DNA from 4 places in the Azoarcus sp. DN11 genome. Region 1 is predicted to be linked to each of the others. Evidence: riboswitches for the same ligand, from Rfam matches in the RefSeq annotation. Region 1 holds a riboswitch; each other region holds the start of a gene.

Region 1 (3,202 bases):
CGACGACACGATGCTGGGCGCGGCGAAGGTCTATGCGCGCAACAACCAGGCCTGCATCGTCACCCCGTTCATCCTCGCCGGCGCGATGTCGCCGGTGACCGTCGCCGGCACGGCGGCGCAGACGCTCGCCGAGGCGATGGCCGGCATGGCCTTCGTCCAGCTCGTCAATCCCGGTGCGCCGGTGGTGTTCGGCAGCTTCGCGAGTTCCATGTCGATGCAGTCCGGTGCACCCACGTTCGGCACCCCCGAGCCCGCACTGGTGCTGTACGTGATGGCCCACCTCGCCCGCCGCCTCGGCGTTCCCTTCCGTTCCGGCGGTTCGCTGACGGCCGCCAAAGTTCCCGATGCGCAGGCCGCGAGCGAAAGCGCCAACACCCTGCTGCCGACCGCGCTGGCGGGCGTGAACTTTGCGTTGCATACCGCGGGCTGGCTCGAAGGCGGACTCGCGATGGGTTACGAGAAGTTCATCATGGACGCCGACCAGGCCGGCATGATGCAGATCCTGATGGGCGGCGTGGACTTGTCCGAGAACGGCCAGGCGATGGACGCGATCCGCGATGTCGGCCCCGGCAAGCACTTCCTCGGCTGCGCCCACACCCAGGCGAACTTCGAAAACGCCTTCTACCGCTCGCCCATCGCGGACAACAACAGCTTCGAGCAATGGGACGCCGAGGGCCGCCTCGACATGGCCCAGCGCGCCAACGCGCGCTGGAAGAGGATGCTCGCCGAGTACGAGGCGCCCGAGCTCGACCCCGCGGTCGACGAGGCCCTGCAGGCCTACATGCGCCGGCGCAAGGAATCCTTCCCCGACTCGAACACCTGAATGACGGCCGGCCCCGACATGGTCGGCCGGCGCAGAATCGGTCTGCGCGCAGGCGATTGCATGACGTGTCGGCAATCGGGATAATTTGTTCCGTCACAGCAAAACGGAACACGGTGCAAATCCGTGGCGGGCCCGCCGCTGTAATCGGGGACGGATGCCGCACATGCCACTGCCCAGGGGAAACAGACCCGGCGGGAAGGCGCGGCTAATCCGGCTGATCCGAAAGCCAGAAGACCTGCTGTGACGTGGTACAGGGAGCCTGTGGACAGGGCTTCGCGGTTGCATTCCGTCGGGATGCGGCCGCGAAGCCCTTTTTCTTTTCCATTACCGGATGAATCGAATGCATTCTGAATTTTCCGTGCCAGCCCCGGATCGGGCGTTTGCCGTTGCCCTGCAGCACAAGATCGATCGCAAGACCAAACCGCTCGGCGCGCTCGGTGATCTGGAAGGCCTCGGACTCAAGATCGGGCTGGTGCAGCAGAGCCTCACACCCGCGCTGAGGAACCCTCACGTGATCGTCTTCGCGGGCGACCATGGAGCGGCCAAGGCGGGTGTGTCGGCCTACCCGCAGGACGTGACCTGGCAGATGGTCGAAAATTTCCTCGCCGGCGGCGCAGGCATCAATGTCTTCGCCCGTCAGAACGGCCTTGGGCTGACCGTGGTCGATGCCGGCGTAGCACATGATTTCGGTCCGCGCCCGGGGCTGATCGATGCCAAGGTGGGGCCGGGAACGAGGAATTTTCTCGAAGAGCCGGCGATGACCCGGGCCGAGTGCGCCACAGCCATGGAGCGCGGCGCCGGCATCGTCCGCACCCTAGCCGTCGACGGTTGCAACATCGTCGGCTTCGGCGAAATGGGTATCGGCAACACCGCCGCCGCCTCGCTCATTACCCACTGCCTGACCGGAACGCCGCTGGCCGATTGCATCGGGCGCGGCACCGGCCTCGACGACGCCGGCGTTGCGCGTAAGCGCCAATTGCTGGAAAAGGCCCTCGCCCGCACCGGCAAGGTGGACGATCCCCTGTCGGTGCTCGCCGAATTCGGCGGCTTCGAAATCGCGATGATGGCGGGCGCGATGGTGGCGGCAGCCCGGGCCGGGATGGTGCTGCTGATCGACGGTTTCATTGTCGGATCGGCTGCACTGACGGCCGCCCGCCTCGCGCCGGCCATCACCGACTACTGCGTGTTCTGCCACCGTTCGGCCGAGCCCGGCCACCTTGCGCAGTTGAGCGCGCTCGACGCCCGCCCGCTCATCGACCTCGGCTTGCGCCTGGGCGAAGGCACCGGCGCGGCGCTGGCCTATCCCCTGGTGCAGGCGGCCGTCAATTTCGTCAACGAGATGGCGAGCTTCGAGTCGGCTGGCGTTTCCGACAAGGAGTGATGCCGCGCAGCGGGCTCCGGGACCTCCCCGGAGCCCGCTGTTTCGTCACGCAGCCCGATCTGCAGCTGCCCTGGGCGTGCGCCGGCCGGATTTCATCAGCATCACCTTGCCGACGCCCCGTGCGACGCCTTCGCCCCGTTCCATCTTCGTCCGCTCGCAAGCAGGCGGCCGGCCGACTCGGCATCGAGCGGGCGCGAGAACAGAAAGCCCTGACCGAAGGCAACGTTCAGTTCGCGCAGCCGCGCGAGCGTCGTCGGCGTCTCGAGGCCTTCGGCCACCACGTCCATGTTGAGACTGCGCGCGAGGGCGACGATGGCCTGCACGATTTCGTCGTGCCGGGCCTCGATGTCCATTCTCTGCACGAACGACGCGTCGATCTTGAGGATGTCCAGCGGGAAGCGGTGCAGATACGACAGGCTCGAGTAGCCAGTGCCGAAATCGTCCATCAGGAACTTGATCTGCTCGCCCTGCAGCCGTTCGAGCACCGCACGGACAGCGTCACTGCCGTCCATGAGGACGCTCTCGGTGATCTCCAGCTTCAGATAACGGGCCTCCAGCCTGGCCTCGGTCAGTGACTGGAGGACGGCATCGGCGAGGTCGGGCTGGGCGAACTGGACCGCGGAGACGTTGACGCTCACCTGCGGGCGCCGCTGCGGAAACTGCGCCTGCCACGCGCTGATCTGGCGACAGGCTTCCTGCAGCGCCCAGCGTCCGATGGGTACGATCAGGCCGGTGTCTTCGGCGATCGGGATGAATTCGGTCGGCGACACGAGGCCCCGCACGGGATGGCGCCAGCGCAGCAGGGCCTCGAAACTCTCGATTTCGCCGCTGGCGAGATTGACCAGCGGCTGGTAATAGAGCACCAGTTCGTCGCGCTCCTGTGCCCGGCGCAGGTCGGTTTCCAGGCCCAACTGGTTGACCGCGAAGGTGTGCATCGTCGTGTCGAACACCTGGCAGCGCCCCTTGCCCTGCGCCTTGGCGCGCTGGTTGGCGGTATC
Region 2 (3,202 bases), 1.2 Mb from region 1:
GCCGCAAGAACCGGCTGCGTCAACATGACGAGCGTGCACAACGAAGCGACGGGGACGAGTTTCATGGCGTTCGCGAGTCCGTGATTGAATTGATGCAGGCAAAATTATAGGAAGCGACATCATCTGTCGAGAGGCGCGCAAACCCGCGCGGGCGGCGGCAGACGGCGCACACGGGTAGAATCGGGTTCTCGGACGCATATCGACACGGAGACAACATGCCGCGCCACACGAAGATCGTCGCCACCCTGGGCCCCGCCTCGACCGATCCGCAAATCCTGGAACGCATGGTGCATGCCGGGATCGATGTCGTGCGCATGAATTTCTCGCACGGAAAGGCGGAGGATCACGTCGCGCGCGCGGCGGCGGTCCGCGAGGCTGCGGAACGCGCCGGCCGGTCGGTGGGCATCCTTGCCGACCTGCAAGGCCCCAAGATTCGCGTCGGCAAGTTCGCCGGCGACCGCGTCCACCTGCACAAGGATGCGGAATTCATCCTCGACGCACGCTGCGAACTGGGCGATGCGACCCGCGTCGGCCTCGATTACAAGAACCTGCCGAAGGACGTCAGGCCGGGCGACGTCCTCCTGCTCGACGACGGCCGCCTGAAGCTCGTCGTCAATCGCGTCGCCGGCCCCGAGATCCACACGACGGTGCGGGTCGGCGGCGAGCTGTCGAACAACAAGGGCATCAACCGCCAGGGCGGCGGCCTGACCGCGCCCGCGCTGACCGCCAAGGACATGGACGACATCAAGACCGCTGCCCTCATCGGCGTCGACTTCGTCGCCGTCTCCTTTCCCAAGAGCGCGGCCGACATGTACATGGCACGGCAGCTCCTGCGCGCCGCCGGCAGCGACGCCTTGCTGATCGCGAAGATCGAGCGCACCGAGGCGGTCGCCAACCTCGACGAGATCCTCGACGCCTCCGACGGCATCATGGTCGCGCGCGGCGACCTCGCGGTCGAGGTCGGCGACGCGGCGGTGCCGGCGCTGCAGAAGAAGATGATCCGCGCCGCGCGCGACTGTAACAAGCTCACGATCACCGCAACGCAGATGATGGAATCGATGATCGGCAGCCCGGTGCCCACGCGCGCCGAGGTGTCGGACGTCGCCAATGCCGTGCTCGACGGCACCGATGCCGTGATGCTGTCGGCCGAGACCGCGTCGGGCAACTATCCGGTCGAGGTCGTCGAGGCGATGAGCCGCGTGTGCCTCGAGGCCGAGAAGTCCGCGGAGGTCACGCTCGACCGCGAGGTGCTCGACCGCGTGTTCACGCGCATCGACCAATCGATCGCGATGGCCGCGATCTGGACCGCCTGGCACCTGAAGGTGAAGGCGATCGCGTCCCTCACCCAGACCGGCTCGACGGCGCTGTGGATGAGCCGCCTCAACAGCGGCGTGCCGATCTACGCGCTGACGCCGGAAGCGGAGTCGCGCAACCAGATGACGCTGTACCGCGAGGTCTTTCCGCTGCTGATGTCGCAGACGCACCAGGATCGCGACCTGCTGCTGTGGGAAGCGGAACAGATCCTGCTCGATCAGGGCGTCGTCGAACGCGGCGATCTCATCGTGCTGACGATCGGCGAACCGATCGGCGCCTCGGGTGGCACGAACACGCTCAAGATCGTACGCGTGGGCGAACACCCGGCACCGCACCTGACCGAGCAATAAGTCGGCGCGCGGCCCGCAGTCTGCTAGACTCACGCGCTCTACACCATGCCTCCCGGTGCCCGCGATCCGCGGGAGAATCGGGAATGCGGTGAGGCACCCTCCGGGGGAGCCGATTCCGCGACGTGCCCAACGCTGTGAGGGGGACCGCCGCCGCAAGATGCCACTGGCCCTCCGGGTCGGGAAGGCGCGGCACGGGACGAACCCGAGTCAGAAGACCGGCCGGGAGGCAGATCAGCGGCGAACTGGTCCGTTCGCCGTCCATTGCTCTTCACAAGGGGAATCGATGAAGACCGCCGCTCCCGGCCACCAGGCCCACCACCACTTCGACGACGCCGAGCGCGCCGCCGTGTATCGCAACATCCTCGCGCGGCGCGACGTGCGCGGCCAGTTCCTGCCCGATCCGGTCGCCGACGACATGCTCGCGCGCATCCTCACCGCTGCACACTTCGCACCATCGGTCGGCTTCATGCAGCCGTGGAGCTTCGTCCTGGTGCGCGACCAGGCCGTCAAACAGCGCGTGCACGACGCCTTCACAACGGCCAACGCCGAAGCCGCGCAGATGTTCGAGGGCAAGCAGCGCGAAGTCTATTCCGGCCTGCGCCTGCAGGGCATCCTCGAGGCGCCGATCAACCTGTGCATCACCTGCGACCGCGACCGCGCCGGCCCGGTCGTGATCGGGCGCACACACATCAAGGCGATGGACCTCTACAGCTCGGTGTGCGCGGTGCAGAACCTGTGGCTCGCCGCCCGCGCCGAGGGGCTGGGCGTCGGCTGGGTGAGCATCTTCCGTCAGTCGGCGATCCGCGAGATCCTGTCGCTGCCCGAACGCGTCATGCCTGTCGCCTACCTGTGCATCGGCCATGTCAGCCACTTCCTCGATCAGCCCGAGTTGCAGACGGCGGGCTGGCGCCAGCGCCTGCCGCTCGACGAACTGGTGCATTTCGACGGCTGGGGCGGCGACGCTGCCGACGCCGGAGCGCTGCGCGATGAACTGCGAGCGGCCCAGGCGCTCGCGGCCCGGGGTCTGCTGCCGTTCTGAGCACGAGGCGCGGCGGCGGGTCGTTGCAACCCGTTTCCTTCGCCGGACCCACCGCCGCCCAACAAACGCTAAAATGCGAGCCAATTCGCAACCCGGCACGCCTGGCGTGCCTGCACTTGATACCGGAGAAGGACAATGCCCCTCGTTTCCATGCGCCAGCTGCTCGATCACGCCGCCGAAAACGGCTACGGCTTGCCGGCGTTCAACGTCAACAACCTCGAGCAGGTCCAGGCGATCATGGAAGCCGCGGCCGAAGCGGACAGCCCCGTGATCATGCAAGCCTCGGCCGGCGCCCGCAAATACGCCGGCGAAGCCTTTCTGCGCCATCTGATCGACGCCGCCGTCGAAGCCTATCCGCAGATTCCCGTCGTGATGCACCAGGACCACGGCCAGTCGCCCGCGATCTGCATGGGCGCAATCCGCTCGGGTTTCTCCAGCGTGATGATGGATGGCTCGCTGATGGAAGACGGCAAGACTCCGTCCTCGTATGAATACAACG
Region 3 (3,202 bases), 2.0 Mb from region 1:
CATCACTGTCCTCTGCTCCGCGACCGGCCTCAGCGTCCTCGCCTTCGTCCCCGGCCGCCTGCGCTGGCTCGGGATCGCCCTGCTGGCCCTGCCCTACGCGCTCGGCGCACCGCATATCGACGGTGCCTTCGCCGCCTACAGCGATGAAGTGGCACGCCAGATGGAAGTTCTGACCGGCCAGTTCGCCATCGCCACCGCAATCTCCAGCGCGATCGAATGGCTTGCCCTTGGCAGCCTCGCCGGCTGGGCGGTCGCCCGCTGGGTGCGCCCGGCGCTCGCGACGCAGGGAACCCCGGCCACCGCCCGCGCGTAGGGCGGAAGCGCGAAGCGTCTTCCGCCGCATGGATAGTCATCGACGACACACGCGGCGGATAAGGCTCCTGCACCACATTTGACACGCGACCGTCGGCCACCCGGCGGAAAACGGCGGGATTTCATCCCGCCCTACGCCCTCAACAAAGAGAGAACACCATGAGCACAGGCAAGATCATGCTGGTCGGCCTCGGGCCCGGCAGCGTCGAGCACATGAGCGGCCGCGCCCGCGCCGCGATCGCCGAGGCCGATACCATCATCGGCTACGTCACCTACATCCGCCTCGTCGCCGACCTCGTCGAAGGCAAGGAGGTCGTCAAGAAGTCGATGACCGAGGAGCTCGACCGCGCGATCGAAGCGCTCGACCGTGCCAAGCAGGGCAAGAAGGTCGCGCTGATCTCCTCGGGCGACGCCGGCGTCTACGGCATGGCCGGCCCGACTTTCGAAGTGCTGTTCCAGGCCGGCTGGACGCCCCCCACGGGCCAACCCGGCGACATCGAAGTCGAGATCGTCCCGGGCGCCTCCGCGCTGAACACCTGCGCGGCGCTCGTCGGCGCGCCGCTGACGCACGACTTCTGCGCGATCTCGCTGTCCGACCTGCTGACGCCTTGGCCGGTGATCGCGCGCCGTCTCAACGCGGCCGCCGCGGCCGATTTCGTCGTCGCGCTGTACAACCCGAAGAGCGGGCGCCGCGCACGCCAGATCGTCGAGGCCCAGCGCCTCTTCCTCGCGCACCGCCGCCCGGACACGCCCGTCGCGATCGTCAAATCCGCCTATCGCCCCAAGCAGCGCATCGAATTCACGACGCTCGACAAGATGACCGAGTGCGACATCGGCATGTTGAGCACCGTGCTGATCGGCAACTCGAACACCTTCATCCGCGACGGCCTGATGGTCACGCCGCGCGGCTACGCGAACAAGTACGACGTCGAGGCGGGCACGACGCACAACGGCGAAAAGGCCGGCCGCTCGCTGTCGACCGGCCTCGACGGCTGGCTCGAAAGCCTGCGTGCGAGCGGCGAGAGCGCCGACGAACTCGCCCGCCGCCATGCGCTACCGGTCGACTACATCCTCGCTGCGCTCGCCGATGAGGCCGTCGACGAGGACGACACCGCCGCCGAAGGGGAAGTGCTCGCATGAGCCGCCCGGGCCAGGCCGCGAACTGCCGGGAGGGCGCACCGACCACCGTTTGACGCGCTTTTCCCCCATTTTCCAGCAGGTGCCCGCCAGAACGGCGGGTGAAACGGGAACAGGGTGCGCCGGCAGAATTCCCCGCCGGCCAAGCCCTGGCTGCCCCCGCAACGGTAGGCGAGTGCGGGCGGATCACGGGCCATCTCCCCGATGGCCCGGCCACTGTGCCGGACGCGTGCAGCCCACGAGGCTTCGCGCACGGCATGGGAAGGCGATCCGTCAAGACTCGTGAGTCCGGAGACCGGCCTGCTGGTGTTCCGATCCCGCCGCGCAATTCTGCGCCCGGGATCAACCATGCGACCGGCCGCGGGGATGCGGGCGGAGCAAGGCTAGCGTGCCCCGGCCGCCGACCGCCTGACCGCGGGAGGTTGTCGCCCGCGCTCCGCGAGGACGCCGCGCCCCTGCTTCGCCTGCCCGTCCGGTCGCTTCACGACTGGAGTCATTGCATGCAGAAGCACCGTAGTTCCCCCGTTCGCCGCATCCCGTTCGCGCTTCGCCCGCTCGCCGCGAGCCTCGTGCTCGCCCTGTCCGGCGGCCTTGCGCACGCCGACGACAAGGTCTTGACGGCAGTTCAGGTTTCGGCGCGCGCCGAGCCCGACGCCGGCCTCGATCTCGACCGCCCGGGCGCCACGGGATCGCGCCTCGGACTGAGCCTGCGCGAGACGCCCGCGAGCGTCGACGCGCTCGACGTCGAGACGCTGCGCGAACGCGGCGACCGCAGCGTCGCCGACGCCGCGACGCGGGCCGTCGGCCTGAGCTTCATCGGCACGCCCGGCAGCGGCCAGGCCTATTCCAGCCGCGGCTTCACCGGCAACAACTCGGTCGCGCAGGCGGAGGACGGGCTGCGCCTCGCCACCGGCGCGGGCACCCTCACCTATCCGTCCGACACCTGGGGCTACGAGCGCATCGAGATCCTGCGCGGCCCGGCCTCGGTGCTGTTCGGCGACGGTGCGGTCGGCGGCATCCTCAACCTCGTGCGCAAGGCGCCGACGCGCGGGCGCCACCTGGACGCAAGCCTCACCGCCGGCAGCCGCGGCGAATACCACATCGGCGTCGGCGGCTCGACTGCCGTGGGCGACGCCGCGGCGCTGCGCCTCGACGCCGCCGTCGCGGGCGGCGACGGTTTCATCCACCGCGGCGAGCACGACAACCGCAATCTGATGAGCACGCTGCACCTCGCGCCGCGGGCGGACCTGCAGATCGACCTGAGCGCAGACCTGTCGCGCGAGAATCCCACCGCCTACTTCGGCACCCCGCTGCGCAACGGGCGCATCGCCCGCGACCTGCGCCACGAGAACTACAACATCGACGACCCGCGCTACGCGCTCGACGACGACCGGCTGCGCGCCCGCATCGAATGGCAGGCGGGCGGGGGCTGGACGCTGCGCAACGAGACCTATCGCTTCGCCGCCGACCGCCACTGGCGCAACGTCGAGCAATACGCACTCGACAGCGCCACCAACGCGGTCACGCGCACCGGCTATCTCGAAATCCTGCATCGCCTCGAACAAGCCGGCAACCGGCTCGAACTCGCGCACGAGGGCACGCTCGGCGGCATGCGCAACCGCTTCGACGTCGGCTGGGAATTCATGCGGGTCGACTTCCGCCACACCAACAACTCGCCTTACCGCGGCAAATCCGTCGTGCCGGCCCGGGACTTCGAACCGGGCCGCTTCGACAGCCCCGATCCGACCCGTCC
Region 4 (3,202 bases), 910 kb from region 1:
TCTACGTGAGTGCGAAAGTAGGTCATCGTCAGACTACCCAATCAAAAAAGCCGCTCTCCTAAACCAGGATGAGCGGCTTTTTTACGTCAACCGTGGACATTCCGTTTCCATGCAGATTTGTTGTATGTTGCTGGCAACAGGCAGCGTGCTGTCTGGGGCGTCCGATCCGTGTGAAGTGTTCGTTTCGCAATTCGCTGCGTGACACCATTCAAGGGAGATAAAACATGCATCGCATCCGATCGCGCAAGGCAGCGGTGTGCGCCGCGCTTTGTGCCGGCATCATGGTTTTTGGCGTCGCCTATGCTGAAAAACCCGATCACGCTGGTGGCGGAGGTTGGCAGCGGGAGAACGGACATGGTGGAAAGGGCGGGCAGCACAAACGCGACCGTGACGAGGGCGGGGATGCGGATCGGGACAGTCGTGATCGCGGTGCGCGCCTGGGGGATGAAGGTTCGCAGCGGGTGGTGAGCCGGTTCGAGCAACGTGATCGGACGGTCATCCGCGAATACTTCACGCGCGAGGGCGGTTCGGGGAGGTGTCCTCCGGGGTTGGCGAAAAAGGGAAACGGGTGCATGCCGCCCGGGCAGGCGAGAAAGTGGGCGGTGGGGCGTGCGTTGCCGCGCGATGTCGCGTATTACGATCTGCCGCCGGCGCTCACGGTCGAACTCGGGGTGCCTCCGGCGGGGCACAAGTTCGTTCGCGTCGCAGGCGATATCCTGATGATTGCGGTCGGCACTGGCATGGTTGTCGATGCCATCCAGGACCTGGGCGGAATGTGACTGCGAAGGTGCTCTGGGCCAGCCGGTGATCGGCAGTCAGGCGTGGGGGCAAGGGTATTGACTGAAGAGATGCTCGTCGGGACAATGGTGAACGATTCGGCCATGACGATGCAATTGCGATCGTCGGAACACGGTGCGAGCTTGCTCAATTCCGTGGCGGGCCCGCCGCTGTAACCGGGGACGAATGTCGCCAGGGTGACGGAACGATTCCGGGCATCCGGCCACTGTCGTGGAGTACCACGATGGGAAGGCGCGACAGGCAGGTTGATCCGGAAGCCAGAAGACGTGCCGTAATCGACTGTTTTGTAGCTGGAACCAATGGCAAGGGTTTCGCTGTCCGCACTTGGCAGTGCGGCAGCGGAGCCCTTTTTGTTTTTGTGTTTGGACAAACAGGAGAATCGGATGCCTTCGACTGATATCAAGCAAGAGTTCGCAAAGAACGCCGCCCCCGCCGCTGCAAGCGGCGCGCTCCCGGTGCACAGGCCCGCGATCATCGCGACGCGCAAGCGTTGCGAGGCGGATGGGGTGGGTTTGTCTCACTACGTTCTGATGGATCGCAGGGAGAAGCGATGAGCGGCTCGGCTTTGATGAGCAACGCCCCCTCTGCGGGGCGTTATGCCAATCTCGGCAATGGCGCGAGCCTGATTCCGTTCGACATCGGACATGACGACTATATGGCCTTGAGCGACCCGGACAGTGCGTTCTGGGCGCTCGTTCGCAAGGACAAGCTCGCGGACACGCTGACCGATAGTGCCTTGATGTTGAACTATCAGGCAAAGGCAAAGGATTTCGCGCGCGAGTTGCATGCGCTGCGTTTCGAGCTGAAGCCCTCGGCCGTTTATGTCAATCCGACGGAGCGGTGCAACCTGAACTGCACGTATTGCTACATTCCGGAGGGAATGCGCCGCGGTGGGCAGCACATGGACGCCGACCGGTTGGTGGACGCGCTGGGGCGGCTACGGTCCTACTTTTCGACGGTGCTTCCCGACGGGCGCAAGCCGCGCGTGATTTTTCACGGTGCCGAGCCGTTGATGAATCGGGCCGCCTTGTTCGCCGCGATCGATGCGTTCAAGGATGATTACGTGTTCGGGGTGCAAACGAACGCGACGCTGCTCGATGACGAGGCGATCGGGTTTCTCGCCGATCGGCAGGTGAGCATCGGCCTGTCGCTCGACGGGCCGCTGGCCGAGACGACCGATGCGACCCGCCTGACCTTCGGCGGCAAGAGTGTGCACGACAAGGTGCTCCGGGCGATGGAGGCGCTGCGGGGGTATTCGGCGTGGAGCGTGATCGCGACGTGCACGGAGAAGAACCTCGATCAACTCGTGCCGCTGGTGGAGCTGTTCCATGCCCGCGAAGTGCCGACCTGCATGCTGAATGCAGTGCGTTGCACCTTGCCGGGAGCGCGTACGGTGCGACCGGATGATGACTCGCTGGCGCGTGCCTTCATCGCAGCGGTGGAACGAACGCATGCGCTGTATCGCGAGACGGGGCGGAAGATGGTGGTCGCGAACTTTGCGAACATTCTGCTGGCGATCCTTGCACCGACCGCACGCCGGCTGATGTGCGATATCTCGCCGTGCGGTGGGGGGCGCGCGTTCTTCGCCCTGGCGCCCGACGGGGGGCTCTTCCCGTGCAGCGAGTTCATCGGCCTGGATGCGTTCCGCGGGGGCAACCTGTTCACCGACCGCATCGAGGATGTGCTGGAGAGCGAGGCATTCCGGAAGGTGACGGGACGGAACGTCGACCGTATCGATCCCTGCAAGGGGTGCGCGATCCGGCATTTCTGCGGCTCGCCGTGCCCGGCCGAGGCGCACGAGATGAACGGCGGGATGGACCGCGTCGGGGCGTTCTGCGGCTTCTACGAGGAGCAGACGCGCTATGCTTTTCGCTTGATCGCCGACGGGAAGGCGAACGACTTCCTTTGGGATGGCTGGGATGCCGAGGTAGAGAGCAGTTTCGACTTCGTGCTGCCCTGAGCCAGTCATCAGCGGCTGTGATTGCGCGCGGGCCCGCCCGGGAGAGTTCCCGGGCGGGCCTTTTAGTTCATGCGCTGCCGAGGTGGCGGCCGCCTCCGCCGGGGCGGGCGTTGCCGGCGGAATCGTAGAGTTGTGGCTGCCTGGATGCGTCGAGAAGGATCGACATCGCGGCCTGGTTATGCTGGAGACGCTCGGTGATGAGCTTGCCGTTGAGGTCGTTGCGGGCCCGCGCGTCGCATGCGAGTGCGTGGATTTCGTCCCAGCGCCTGAGGGTGTCGGGGAGCGGTTGGCAGACTTCGCGGATCGCGGTGTCGGAGTTCGGGCGACGAAGCCGGCCGAGCAGCAGGGCGCGGTCGCTGTGGATGCGCTGCAACTGGTGGAAGCGCTCCGTTTTTTCGCGCGTGAGAACGAGCAGACCGTCGGCGTCGCCGGCGATGAGCAGGG

Evidence for each region. Region 1 has a riboswitch for cobalamin ahead of cobT (nicotinate-nucleotide--dimethylbenzimidazole phosphoribosyltransferase). Riboswitches for the same ligand answer to the same signal wherever they lie in the genome.
Region 2: it holds a riboswitch for cobalamin, as region 1 does, so the genes downstream of both, bluB (5,6-dimethylbenzimidazole synthase) here and cobT (nicotinate-nucleotide--dimethylbenzimidazole phosphoribosyltransferase) in region 1, are expected to answer to the same signal.
Region 3: it holds a riboswitch for cobalamin, as region 1 does, so the genes downstream of both, CDA09_RS20165 (TonB-dependent receptor) here and cobT (nicotinate-nucleotide--dimethylbenzimidazole phosphoribosyltransferase) in region 1, are expected to answer to the same signal.
Region 4: it holds a riboswitch for cobalamin, as region 1 does, so the genes downstream of both, cbpA (modified peptide precursor CbpA) here and cobT (nicotinate-nucleotide--dimethylbenzimidazole phosphoribosyltransferase) in region 1, are expected to answer to the same signal.

The regions. Positions count from the first base shown of each region.
Region 1 covers NZ_CP021731.1:2,374,136-2,377,337, reverse strand. The annotation lists gene CDA09_RS10875 (trimethylamine methyltransferase family protein) at 1-823, shown strand, start outside; cobalamin riboswitch at 903-1,080, shown strand; gene cobT (nicotinate-nucleotide--dimethylbenzimidazole phosphoribosyltransferase) at 1,164-2,204, shown strand; gene CDA09_RS10865 (two-component system response regulator) at 2,306-3,202, opposite strand, start outside.
Region 2 covers NZ_CP021731.1:1,144,336-1,147,537, reverse strand. The annotation lists gene CDA09_RS05150 (cache domain-containing protein) at 1-65, opposite strand, end outside; gene pyk (pyruvate kinase) at 216-1,664, shown strand; cobalamin riboswitch at 1,701-1,902, shown strand; gene bluB (5,6-dimethylbenzimidazole synthase) at 1,948-2,703, shown strand; gene fba (class II fructose-bisphosphate aldolase) at 2,839-3,202, shown strand, end outside.
Region 3 covers NZ_CP021731.1:4,335,865-4,339,066, forward strand. The annotation lists gene CDA09_RS20155 (CbtA family protein) at 1-313, shown strand, start outside; gene cobJ (precorrin-3B C(17)-methyltransferase) at 472-1,452, shown strand; cobalamin riboswitch at 1,513-1,767, shown strand; gene CDA09_RS20165 (TonB-dependent receptor) at 1,950-3,202, shown strand, end outside.
Region 4 covers NZ_CP021731.1:1,459,723-1,462,924, forward strand. The annotation lists rRNA gene rrf (5S ribosomal RNA) at 1-34, shown strand, start outside; gene CDA09_RS06685 (hypothetical protein) at 225-779, shown strand; cobalamin riboswitch at 869-1,086, shown strand; gene cbpA (modified peptide precursor CbpA) at 1,182-1,352, shown strand; gene cbpB (peptide-modifying radical SAM enzyme CbpB) at 1,349-2,758, shown strand; gene CDA09_RS06700 (flagella synthesis protein FlgN) at 2,826-3,202, opposite strand, start outside.